4 regions of the Xenorhabdus ishibashii genome follow, and region 4 is predicted to be linked to each of the others. Evidence: predicted binding sites of a transcription regulator. Region 4 holds the regulator's gene; each other region holds the start of a gene.
What was found. Region 4 encodes CRP, which controls carbon source genes, mostly activating them, when cyclic AMP is high. Its sites were predicted from a motif close to ATGTGANNNNNNTCACAT; they were not measured.
Positions count from the first base shown of each region.

Region 1 (3,319 bases), 1.5 Mb from region 4:
TTCAGATAAATTACTGAAACTAACCCTTGATCTCGGTGGTGAGACTCGTCAGGTCTTCTCTGGTATTCGTTCAGCCTATCCTGATCCCAAAGCGCTGGAAAATCGTCTGACGGTGATGGTTGCTAACCTTGCTCCACGCAAAATGCGCTTCGGTATTTCAGAAGGCATGGTAATGGCGGCAGGCCCTGGTGGAAAAGATATTTTTCTGCTAAGCCCAGATAGTGGTGCCCAACCAGGCATGCAGGTTAAGTAATAATTGCATATCTTTGATAAATATATTTAATAATCAATTAGATAATAAAGCGGGCTCCAAAAAAGACCCGCTTTTTAATGTGATGTGTAGCACATTTACAATGTTAGTCGTATGATAAAACCCTCGCTATACTGAGGAATTATTGATTATGTCTTTCCAAAATGTGCTGATAATCGGTTGGCAATACCTGCGCGCATTTGCGCTGCTCTATTTGTGCCTGATCGCGGGGAATATTATTTCGGCACTGCTTCCCTTCTCTCTTCCCGGCAGCATTATTGGCTTACTTATCCTGTTTGGTTTACTCGCATCCCAAATTATTCCCTCACACTGGGCAAAACCAGGCTGTAGCTTGTTGATGAAAAACATGACACTGCTCTTTTTGCCTATCGGGGTGGGGATCATGGATTATTACCCACAACTTAGCCAACAAATGCTCCCCATCCTTCTTTCTTGTATCGTTAGCACAGTGATTGTTATGATCGTCGTTGCTTATAGTTCCCACTATATTCATCGTAAACGTATCATTATTAGTGCTCAGCAAATGGATACCAACCAGATGAACACTAAGCAGCAAGAATTCACCTCAACGTCAACAAATTCATCACAAGAGCCGAAAGAGAAAGAAAAATGTTAAGCCATATTTGGTGGTCACTACCGTTAACCTTGGTTGTATTTTACTGCGCTAAAAAGCTGTCAGTACGACTCAAATTGCCTATCTTTAATCCGTTATTGATCTCAATGGCCGTTATCATTCCCTTGCTGCTGCTAACTCACACTCCTTACAAACACTATTTTGCTGGCAGCCGGATACTGAACGATTTACTGCAACCTGCTGTTGTTGCTTTGGCGTTTCCTCTGTATGAACAGCTACATCAAATCCGGGCTCAATGGAAATCCATTATTAGCATCTGTTTTGTAGGCAGCATTGTCGCAATGGTTACAGGGACTGCCATTGCATTATGGGCTGGAGCTACACCTGAAATTGCAGCCTCTGTTCTCCCCAAATCCGTGACGACGCCAATCGCTATGGCTGTGGCTGATTCCATTGGTGGTATTCCTGCCATTAGCGCAGCTTGTGTCATTATGGTAGGTATTTTGGGAGCTATCTTTGGTCACAATCTATTTAACGTTCTAAAAATAAAAAACCAGGCGGCACGAGGATTGGCTATGGGTACAGCATCCCATGCGGTAGGAACGGCGCGCTGTGCGGAAATGGATCATATTGAAGGGGCTTACAGCTCACTGGCCTTAATGACCTGCGGCATTATTACTTCACTGATTGCACCTTTTCTATTTCCAGTATTGCTGCATCTATTTGGTTAACCATTTTGTGTATAACCATGACTTAAATCGTTACAAAGTCGCAACAAAAAAGCAAACAAATCCATTAAGACAGCAAAAATTCGATACAGGTTACTAAAATAATGTCTTTATTACACAGATTTCATTAATTATATGGCTTTTATCACATTGCAAACCTGAACAGACGTCCTAGAATGACCTTCAATTAATTTGGAGATCATTCTATGCAAGCTCGTTTTCACGCTATTTGGTCAGAAATGACACCTGAACTGCAAAAAGCCCTATTACCTTATATTGGCAACGACGATTTTCCAGCCATGCTGACAGCCGAGCAAGTAGAATCAATCAAACAGTTCAGCGGGTTTGATGATCAAACACTGGCATTGACCCTATTGCCATTTGCGGCAGCCTATTCCCGTGCCCCTATTTCCCATTTTTATGTTGGGGCAATTGCACGGGGAGAAAGTGGTAATCTCTATTTCGGTGCCAATATGGAATTTGCCGGCGTCCCATTACAGCAAACCATCCATGCAGAACAATCAGCCATCACTCATGCCTGGCTACATGGCGAGAAAAAGCTGGTTGCCATCACTGTCAACTATTCACCTTGTGGCCATTGCCGACAATTTATGAATGAACTGAATAGCGGGGCACAATTAGAGGTTTACCTGCCCAATCGTCCCCCCTTAACTTTGGCCGACTATCTGCCAGAAGCCTTTGGCCCACGCGATTTAGCCGACACACCGTTGTTGCTGGATGAGGTTAATCACGGCTATCGATTATCTACCAGTGATGAATTGGTGCAAGCAGCATTGGATGCAGCGAACCGCAGCCATGCACCTTATAGCCAATCCCACGCAGGAATTGCCCTGCAAGATGAACAAGGGAACATTTACACTGGCCGTTATGCAGAAAATGCTGCATTCAACCCAAGCTTACCCCCATTACAGGCAGCACTTATTTTCATGAATATGGCGGGCGGCAATTGTCAGTCCATCAAAAGGGCAGTATTGGTGGAAGGTAAAAATAACCATTTATCACAATGGAGTGCGACAGAATGTACTTTAACCGCCCTCAACTGTACAAAAATAGAACGACATACATTTTGACATATATATCATCCAATAACATTTTATTAGCTAATTCTGTATGTTATCTCTCACTTTTGCTCATAATAATCATATCTAAGTAACATTTACTGTACTTATTGTTTTTATCTTCTTAGGATCGGTAGCCGATTTTGTTATTGATAAGTTCAAAGAGTAAGCATCATGGAACTGGAACACGAAAGTAAACGCCCTCTCTATATTCCCTACGCTGGCCCTATCTTATTGGAATTTCCTTTGCTGAATAAAGGCAGCGCCTTTACAGAAGAAGAACGCAGTAATTTCAACTTGCATGGCTTATTGCCACAGGCCGTTGAAACAATAGAAGAGCAGGCAGAACGCGCCTACCGTCAATATGTCGATTTCAAAAACGATATTGATAGACACATTTATTTAAGGAATATTCAAGATACCAACGAAACGTTGTTCTATCGCCTCCTTGATGCCCACTTAAGCGAAATGATGCCTATTATCTACACGCCAACCGTTGGTGCAGCGTGTGAACACTTTTCTGACATTTACCGCCGCGCTCGTGGCCTGTTTATCTCCTACCCAAATCGGGCTTACATTGATGACATGCTGCAAAATGCCACCAAGCAGAATGTAAAAGTTATCGTTGTTACCGACGGTGAGCGCATCCTTGGTCTGGGTGATCAGG
Region 1 covers NZ_NJAK01000001.1:497,943-501,261, forward strand. Annotated here, with positions in the region: gene metG (methionine--tRNA ligase) at 1-253, shown strand, start outside; gene Xish_RS02360 (CidA/LrgA family protein) at 402-887, shown strand; gene Xish_RS02365 (CidB/LrgB family autolysis modulator) at 881-1,576, shown strand; gene cdd (cytidine deaminase) at 1,780-2,664, shown strand; gene Xish_RS02375 (NAD-dependent malic enzyme) at 2,827-3,319, shown strand, end outside.
Region 1: a site for CRP is predicted at 1,707-1,724, ahead of cdd (cytidine deaminase). Genes of this name have one in related genera too.

Region 2 (3,319 bases), 1.3 Mb from region 4:
GCGGAATTCAACCGTCGTACCAGCGGTGAGCTGCCAGCGAATTGGGAAACTGAATCCAAAGCATTCATTGAAAAACTGCAACAAAACCCAGCTTCCATTGCTAGCCGTAAGGCATCACAAAATGCCCTGGAAGCATTCGGTCAAGTTCTGCCAGAATTCATGGGTGGCTCTGCTGACTTAGCACCGAGTAACCTGACCATGTGGTCTGGCTCTAAGCCTTTGAACGAAGTTCAGGGCGGTAACTACATTCACTACGGTGTGCGTGAATTTGGTATGTCTGCCATCATGAACGGTATTGCATTGCATGGTGGTTTTGTGCCTTATGGCGCAACATTCCTGATGTTCGTTGAATATGCCCGTAACGCGGTACGCATGGCGGCACTGATGAAGGTGCGTAGTATCTTCGTTTATACCCACGATTCTATCGGCTTGGGTGAAGATGGCCCAACTCACCAGCCAGTTGAGCAGATTGCTAGCCTGCGTGTAACGCCAAATATGAGTACATGGCGTCCATGTGATCAGGTTGAATCTGCGGTTGCGTGGAAATATGCGATTGAGCGTAAAGATGGCCCAACTGCATTGATCTTCTCCCGTCAAAATCTGGCACAGCAGGATCGTAGTGCTGAGCAATTGGCGAATATCGAGAAAGGGGCTTACATCCTGAAGGATTGCGCAAGCCAGCCTGAATTGATCCTGATTGCAACCGGTTCCGAAGTGGAACTGGCAGTGAAAGCGGCTGAACAACTGACTGCTGAAGGGCGTCAAGTTCGCGTGGTTTCTATGCCATCTACCGATGCTTTCGATAAACAGGATGCTATATACCGTGAAGCGGTATTGCCAGCGGCAGTTTCTGCCCGTGTTGCTATCGAAGCGGGTATTTCTGATTACTGGTTCAAATATGTCGGTATCAATGGTGCTATCGTCGGTATGAACACTTTCGGTGAATCTGCACCTGCTGATGTTCTGTTTAAAGAGTTTGGTTTCACTGTTGAAAATGTAGTAGCCAAGGCAATAGCTTTGCTGAAATAATCGCCAAACAATCCTATTAAGCGCATTCGCATCAATTTTAGGGCGAATGCGCTCTTTTTTTGTTCAATTTTTCCTTCATAATGTGACGAATGGCGCTTGCCATCACTCTTTTTTTCTCGTAATCTGCTTTCACGGTTGCTGAACCGTTTCAGTTAAGTGCATAAATGAGATAATAAAATGTCTTGTCTGTCACAATCTGGTTAATTTTGTGATGAATTATCAGTACAAGTAGATATTGCTCAGTTATCCTAAGCGGTTGCGTAACTACGGAGAAATTCAGGGAGTAACATGACTATCAGGGTAGCGATTAATGGTTTTGGAAGAATAGGGCGCAGCGTCTTGCGTGCTCTTTACGAATCCGGGCGTCAAGCTGAAATTTCAGTGATCGCTATCAATGAGTTGGCAAATGCACAAGGCATTGCTCACTTGTTGAAATACGATTCCAGTCATGGACGTTTTGCATGGGATGTACGCCTGAATAATGATTTATTGCAAATAGGAGACGATAGCATCCGGCTGTTTCATCAACCGAATATCTCGGCTCTGCCGTGGAAAGAGTTGGGCATTGATATTGTTCTTGATTGCACAGGTAAGTATGGTGAACGGGCAGACGGAGAGTCTCATATCGCCAGCGGAGCCAAAAAAGTCCTATTTGCGCATCCGGGAGGAAATAATCTGGATGCAACCGTAGTATATGGTGTTAATCACCATTCATTGGTTACCGAAGATCGTATTGTTTCTAATGCATCCTGTACAACAAACTGCATCATTCCAATCATTAAAGTGTTGGACGATGCGTTCAATATTGAATCTGGTACGGTGACAACCATTCACGCATCGATGAATGATCAACCCGTGATTGATGCTTATCACAGTGATTTACGGCGGACGCGAGCGGCCAGTCAATCTATCATTCCTGTTGATACAAAACTGGCTGCGGGGATCACACGTATTTTCCCTAAATTCAGTGATCGGTTTGAGGCGATTTCTGTTCGAGTACCGACTATCAATGTGACAGCCATTGACTTGAGCGTAACAGTCCACGCAGCAGTGAATGTTGAAGAAGTGAACCAGCTCCTGCAAAAATCAGCGGCCAGAGAGTTTCATGGTATAGTGGATTATACTAGTTTGCCGTTGGTTTCAACGGATTTTAACCACGATCCCCACAGTGCTATTGTGGATGGCACACAAACGAGGGTTAGCGGGAAGCACCTGATTAAAACCCTTGTGTGGTGTGACAATGAGTGGGGCTTTGCCAATCGCATGATTGATACGACACTGGCAATGGCCGCAACCGGTTTCAAATAATCATTTGTTGTGTCACAAACGGCACACAGCAGAAGATTGAGTAATTTTATAAAGAATCAATGAGAGGATTCACCATGTCTGTAATTAATATGACTGATTTAGATCTGGCGGGTAAACGCGTATTGATCCGTGCTGATCTGAATGTGCCTGTAAAAGATGGCAAAGTTACCTCAGATGCACGAATTCGGGCGTCTTTGCCGACAATTGAGGCTGCGTTGAATCAGGGAGCCAAAGTCATGGTTACTTCTCACCTGGGACGCCCGACTGAGGGAGAATACAACGAAGAGTTCTCACTGCAACCTGTCGTTGATTATTTGAAAGAAGCACTTTCTTCTCCTGTTCGTCTGGAAAAAACCTATCTGGATGGTGTTGAAGTGGCAGAAGGCGAATTAGTTGTTCTGGAAAACGTTCGCTTCAACAAAGGTGAGAAAAAAGACGATGAAACGTTATCAAAACAGTATGCTGCACTGTGTGATGTGTATGTAATGGATGCTTTTGGTACTGCCCATCGTGCGCAAGCGTCAACTCATGGCGTTGCTAAGTTTGCCCCTATTGCTTGTGCTGGTCCACTGCTATCTGGTGAACTGGAGGCTTTGGGTAAAGCACTACACAATCCTGCCCGTCCAATGGTGGCGATCGTGGGTGGCTCTAAGGTTTCAACCAAACTGACCGTTCTTGATTCGTTGTCCAAAATTGCCGATCAACTGATTGTCGGTGGTGGAATTGCTAATACATTTGTTGCCGCAGAAGGGCACAATGTTGGTCGTTCGCTGTACGAAGATGATTTGATCGCAGAAGCGAAAAAACTGATGGAAAGCTGTGACATCCCAGTTCCTACCGATGTTCGTGTTGCAACGGAATTCTCTGAGACTGCGGAAGCAACGCTGAAATCTACCAGCGAAATTAAAGATGAAGAGCAGATCCTTGACTTGGGTGATGCTTCTGCTGAACGTCTGGCTGAAATCCTGAAAAGCGCCAAGAC
Region 2 covers NZ_NJAK01000001.1:684,509-687,827, reverse strand. Annotated here, with positions in the region: gene tkt (transketolase) at 1-1,029, shown strand, start outside; gene epd (erythrose-4-phosphate dehydrogenase) at 1,318-2,337, shown strand; gene pgk (phosphoglycerate kinase) at 2,412-3,319, shown strand, end outside.
Region 2: a site for CRP is predicted at 1,110-1,127, ahead of epd (erythrose-4-phosphate dehydrogenase). Genes of this name have one in related genera too.

Region 3 (3,319 bases), 1.5 Mb from region 4:
TGCGCCTTGCCATTCGCGCGCCAGTCAGATAATCAAATGATTTATATTCCGATGAATATTATCGGAAATCTGTATGTTTCAAACGGCATGTCAGCCGGCAATACCATGAACGAAGCACGTGTACAGGGATTATCTGAAGTATTTGAGCGCTATGTAAAAAACCGCATTATCGCAGAATGCATCAGCCTGCCGGAAATTCCACAAGATATTATGAACCGCTATCCAAGCGTAGTTGAATCAGTCAATAAATTGCAGGCAGAAGGCTTCCCGCTTTATTGTTACGATGCTTCACTGGGTGGGCAGTTTCCGGTCATTTGTGTCGTCCTGTTCAATCCTAATAATGGTACTTGCTTTGCTTCTTTTGGTGCCCATCCTGATTTTGGTGTTGCACTGGAGCGTACAGTCACAGAGCTACTGCAAGGCCGTAGTCTGAAAGATCTGGACGTTTTTACTCCACCAAGTTTTGATGATGAAGAAGTTTCTGAACATACCAATCTGGAAACTCACTTTATTGATTCCAGTGGTGCAATCAGTTGGGATCTATTCAAGCAGGATGCTGATTATGAGTTTGTTGACTGGAATTTCAGCGGGACAACAGAAGAAGAGTTCACCACCCTGATGAGGATCTTCAATAAACTGGATGCTGAAGTCTATATCGCTGATTATGAGCATCTTGGCGTTTACGCTTGCCGCATTCTGGTTCCTGGCATGTCAGATATTTATCCGGTTGAAGATTTGCACATTGCCAATAACACTATGGGAACGCATTTGCGTGATACCATTCTGGCATTGCCTGAGAGTCAATGGCAGCCAGAAGAGTATCTGGCTTTTCTCGAACAATTAGATGATGAAGGTTTAGATGACTTCACCCGTGTCCGTGAATTACTGGGAATTGCAGCGGGTAAAGATAACGGCTGGAGCAACCTGCGTATCGGTGAATTGAAATCCATGCTGGCACTGGCAGGCAGGGATTTGGAACAAGCACTGATTTGGGTTGAATGGACACAGGATTTCAATGCTTCTGTTTTCACCGCTGAGCGAGCTAACTATTATCGCTGCCTGCAAACGCTGCTACTGTTAACCCAAGAGGAAGAGCGCCAACCAGAGCAATATTATCAGGCATTTGTAAAAATGTACGGCCAAGATACTGTTGATACTGCTTCCGCAGCTATTACCGGAGAAAATTGCTTCTATGGCCTATGGCCTATTGATTCAGAATTAAAAGCACTGCCTGCCCATCAAGCATTGTTAAATGCTTATGAGAAGCTGCAAAAAGCTAAGCGTGAATTTTGGATCAAACAATAAACTGTTTCATTAACGTTTATTCATCATAAAAAGTAAACCGCAGGTTAAATATAATTCATTTTTGCAATAACAAATAAATGACAATTTAACCTGTTATTTTACTTTTAAGCTCTAAAAGTCCAAAACTGCTTATATAAAAATTTTTTATAAATTTTAAAAAATATTTTTATATATAAATCATATAATTAGTTTCAATTCACCACATTCAGACTGACATATCTCATTAAACTCTCGGTCTAATATGATCCATATCAAATTCAGGCAAATCCCCGTTTGTTACTATCAATGCGTGCTATGATTAATTAAGGACAAAGAGAGTGTTAGGATGAAAACTGACAGCCCTTTCAATTTATTTTCACCTGCTGTAATGGCACAAATCGCTGATGATAGCGGTGTATATAAGGTCAATAAACATCCCGCAGTGACTTATTTATCGGCAATCATGGCAGGTGTATTTATTTCCATTGCTTTTGTTTTTTATATTACGGCAACAACAGGGACTTCTTCCATTCCTTATGGATTGGCTAAATTAACTGGTGGGATCTGTTTTTCCCTTGGCTTGATGTTAGTGGTTATATGTGGTGTCGATCTCTTCACTTCCACTGTATTGACAATTATTTCAAAAGCGACAGGGCGTATTACCTGGTCTCAAATGATCAAAAACTGGATTAACGTGTACATCGGTAATCTGATTGGTGCCCTGTTTTTCGTGGCCTTGGTTTGGTACTCCGGCCAATATGCCGTTGCCAATGGAACCTGGGGATTGAATGTATTACAGACAGCAGATCATAAAATGCACCATTCCTTTATCGAAGCGATATGCCTGGGTATTTTAGCCAATCTGATGGTATGTCTCGCTGTCTGGATGAGCTATGCCGGACGCAGTCTAATCGACAAATTATTCGCTCTGATCCTGCCAATTGGCATGTTTGTCGCTAGCGGTTTTGAACACAGTATCGCTAACATGTTTTTAATTCCATTTGGGATCATTATCAAAAACTTCGCACCAGATGAATTTTGGCTGAAAGTAGGAACAACCCCTGAACAATTTCCTCAACTTAATATTTCAAGCTTTATTACCGATAACCTGATCCCTGTTACGATAGGTAACATCATTGGTGGTGCGCTATTGGTTGGGGTGACTTATTGGTTGATTTATTTACGTGGTGGCAAAAATCATTAATTCGCCTCTGCATAAGATTTCTTAAAAGTTCCACTGTTAAAAGGTAGAAGTATCATGTCCGAGTTAAACGAAAAATTCTCAGTAGCATGGCAAGGCTTTAACGAGGGTAGCTGGCAGAATGAAGTCAACGTCCGTGATTTCATCCAGAAAAACTATACCCCGTATGAAGGTGATGAATCATTCCTCGCGGATGCCACAGAAGCGACAAACGCGTTGTGGGAAAAAGTCATGGAAGGTATCAAAATCGAAAACCGCACCCATGCGCCGATAGATTTTGATACTGACATTGCATCTACAATAACTTCTCATGATGCGGGTTATATTGAAAAAGAGCTGGAACAAATCGTTGGCCTGCAAACCGAAGCACCTCTGAAACGTGCCATTATTCCATTTGGTGGCATTAAAATGGTTGAAAGTTCCTGTAAAGCTTACAATCGTGATCTAGATCCAAAACTGAAACAAATTTTCACTGAGTATCGTAAAACGCATAATCAGGGTGTATTTGATGTTTACACCCCCGATATCCTGAAATGCCGTAAATCTGGTGTATTGACTGGCTTGCCTGACGCCTATGGTCGTGGTCGCATTATCGGTGATTACCGTCGCGTTGCATTGTACGGGATCGACTTCCTGCGTGATGAGAAATTTGCCCAATTCACTTCCCTACAGGAAAAATTGGAAAATGGTGAAGATTTAGAAGCGACCATTCGCCTGCGCGAAGAACTCGTCGAACAGCATCGTGCTCTTGGTCAAATCAAAGAGATGGCTGCTAAACATGGCTATGATATTTCCAATCCTGCTACCAATGCCAAAGAAGCCGTGCAATGGACT
Region 3 covers NZ_NJAK01000001.1:434,364-437,682, forward strand. Annotated here, with positions in the region: gene ycaO (30S ribosomal protein S12 methylthiotransferase accessory factor YcaO) at 1-1,305, shown strand, start outside; gene focA (formate transporter FocA) at 1,631-2,488, shown strand; gene pflB (formate C-acetyltransferase) at 2,543-3,319, shown strand, end outside.
Region 3: a site for CRP is predicted at 1,545-1,562, ahead of focA (formate transporter FocA). Genes of this name have one in related genera too.

Region 4 (3,319 bases):
CATCCCAATAAAACGAAAATTATTGCTTTCCATCAAGCGTTTCATGGACGTACTTTTTTCACTGTTTCGGTAGGAGGCCAGCCAAAATATGCCGAAGGGTTTGGACCTAAACCTGCTGATATTGTTCATGTGCCTTTTAACGATTTGGATGCCGTCAGGGCAGAAATCGATGATCGCACTTGCGCTGTTGTTTTAGAGCCAATTCAGGGAGAAGGAGGAATCACGCCTGCGACGATGGAGTTTTTGCATGGGGTGCGTGAATTGTGTGATAAGCATCAGGCTTTGTTGGTTTTTGATGAAGTTCAAAGTGGGATGGGGCGCACGGGTAAGTTATATGCTTACCAGCATTATGACGTACAGCCGGATATTTTGACGACAGCAAAAGCGTTGGGAGGCGGTTTCCCAATCAGTGCAATGTTAACGACAGATACAATAGCGGCGGCAATGGAAACGGGTGCACATGGAACGACTTATGGTGGAAATCCATTGGCTTGTAGTGTCGGTTGTGTCGTACTGGATATCATCAATACGCCAGAAGTACTGATGGGCGTGGAAAAACGGCATGATATGTTCATTCATGCTCTGGAAAAGATAAACCAAAAATATGGCATATTCCATGAGTTTCGTGGAAAAGGATTGCTGATTGGAGCCGTATTGAAGGCTGAATATCAGGGCAAAGCCAGAGAAATATTGCAGCAAACGGCTGAAATGGGATTGATGTTATTAAGTGCAGGAGACAGCATCTTGCGTTTTACGCCATCATTGATCATTCCTGAAGATAAAATCACAGAGGGCATGATGCGGCTGGAAATGGCAATATCCCGTTGGTTAAACAAATAACAGTAAATAAAGCCAGTGCGAAGTAACAAATACACTGGCTGATAGTTTCTGGTTTATCGGGAATTAACGTGTCCCATAAACGACAATGGTTTTGCCATGTGCAGAGATCAGGTTTTGATCTTCCAACATTTTCAGGATACGCCCAACCGTTTCACGCGAGCAACCCACAATCTGCCCAATTTCCTGACGTGTGATTTTGATTTGCATACCATCAGGATGAGTCATTGCATCAGGCTGTTTGGCCAAATTGAGCAGCGTCTGGGCGATACGGCCTGTAACGTCCAGAAAAGCTAAGTTACCTACTTTTTCGGAAGTGGTTTGTAGGCGACTTGCCATCTGAGCAGATAAACGCATCAAAATATCAGGATTGACCTGAATTAACTGGCGAAATTTCTTATAAGAAATTTCAGCTACTTCACAGGCACTTTTTGCTCGCACCCATGCAGTACGCTCTTGCCCCTCTTCAAACAATCCAAGTTCACCAATGAAATCTCCCTGATTTAAATAAGAGAGAATCATTTCCTTACCTTCTTCATCTTTTATTAGAACAGCAACCGAACCTTTAACAATGTAGTAAAGCGTTTCTGCTTTCTCGCCTTGATGAATAAGCGTGCTCTTGGATGGATATTTGTGAATATGGCAGTGTGACAAAAACCATTCAAGAGTAGGGTCTGTTTGTGGCTTGCCGAGAACCATTCGCTTTATCCTCTGTTGTTATTTCTGCCTTTATGAGTGTGAGAAACGGTAGTTCCTCTTCAGGCTGGCTTTATAAAGTCAATAGATTAACATATTAACCTGCTGAAAAACTGACAAGCGGGAATTTTATATGGATTATAAAGATGTCAAAATATTAGGCATATTGATCTTAATCCATATACCTTGCCAGTCCACGCTTGTAACCTTGTTTGTAACACAGGAAAGCTTTTCTGTCTTCTCCTGTATCGCTTCAGCATATTAAACTGGCTGTCAGATTACCAGAAATCAGGCAGAAGAGTTGGTTTTATTGATTTTACATTTATAAAAGGAAAAAATGTTGTCACAAAAATGGTCTGTTTATTTAAATAAAACAGGTAACATTATTTTTTGTTACCTGTCTTATTAAAAATTAAATGAGGATTAAATTACGAAATTTTTTTGCCTTCCAGTAATTGCTTAACAAGCGGCGCCATAATTAATTCCATTGCCAGCCCCATTTTTCCACCTGGAACGACGATAGTATTTATACTGGAAATAAATGAACCCTGAAGCATAGCCAGCAAATAAGGAAAATCAATTTGAGTGAGGCCACGGAAGCGGATCACAATAAAACTTTCGTCCAGCGAGGGAATAGACTTGGCAGAGAAGGGGTTAGAGGTATCAACGGTAGGGACACGCTGGAAATTGATATGGGTACGTGAAAACTGAGGAGTGATATAGCGGATATAGTCATCCATTGAGCGGACAACTGAATCCATGACGGCCTCTCTGGAATGCCCACGCTCGCCGGTATCACGGATGAGTTTTTGAATCCATTCTAAGTTGACGATAGGCACAACGCCAATCAATAGATCCACATGACTGGCGACATTATGTTGTGGCGTGAGAACACCACCGTGCAGTCCCTCATAAAATAGGACGTCCGTATTTGATGGCAGAGGTTCCCACGGTGTGAAAGTCCCTGGTGATTGATTATAGGGGACGGCTTCATCATAGGTATGGAGATATTTTCGGCAGCGACCATTACCCGTTTCACCATATTCAAAGAATGTCTTTTCCAACATACCGAAATCATTGGCTTCTGGCCCAAAGTAGCTGATATGTCTGCCTTGTTCTCTTGCTTTACGTATCTCGGCATCCATTTCAGGACGAGTGTAACGATGGAAACTATCCCCTTCTATCAGTGCTGCTGTTATGTCAAATTGTTGGAAAATCTTGCGGAAAGCGACACTGGTAGTGGTTGTTCCTGCTCCACTGGAACCAGTGATTGCGATGACGGGATGTTTGGCAGACATGAACAGACTCCTTAAGCAATAAAACTGGTGAATCAGTCAATTAGAATGAATAAAGTAAGCTGAACTTTACGGACGGAACATCTCTTTAGGCAAAATATTAACGGTTCCATGTAGTTCAGACCATACCAACAGAACCTCACTTCGTTCAAGCTGACGTTTTACATCCTGCACTTTTTGTTCGAGTGTTTTTTCCTGTTCACCGTAATCAGTACCTTCCCGCAGGACAAAACTTTCAATCAAGTTGTGGAGTGTATCGGCTTCCAATTGTTGCCACGGGATAATCATTGTGGTTGCTCCTGAGAATACTGTAATTCATCATCGGGTAAATTTAGACGTTGCCAATGGGTTATCGTCTGGGATTCATAATGAATTGATTTCATGATTAAGGACTGTTGATGTTTTGCGAAGGATTATGACAAGCCTGGACACCCTTTGACCTTGGAAGGTATTCCATTTGGTCAGGTGAAAGTATCTGATAAATCAAACGA
Region 4 covers NZ_NJAK01000001.1:1,957,575-1,960,893, forward strand. Annotated here, with positions in the region: gene Xish_RS09300 (aspartate aminotransferase family protein) at 1-840, shown strand, start outside; gene crp (cAMP-activated global transcriptional regulator CRP) at 904-1,536, opposite strand; gene Xish_RS09310 (phosphoribulokinase) at 1,962-2,831, opposite strand; gene Xish_RS09315 (YheU family protein) at 2,898-3,116, opposite strand.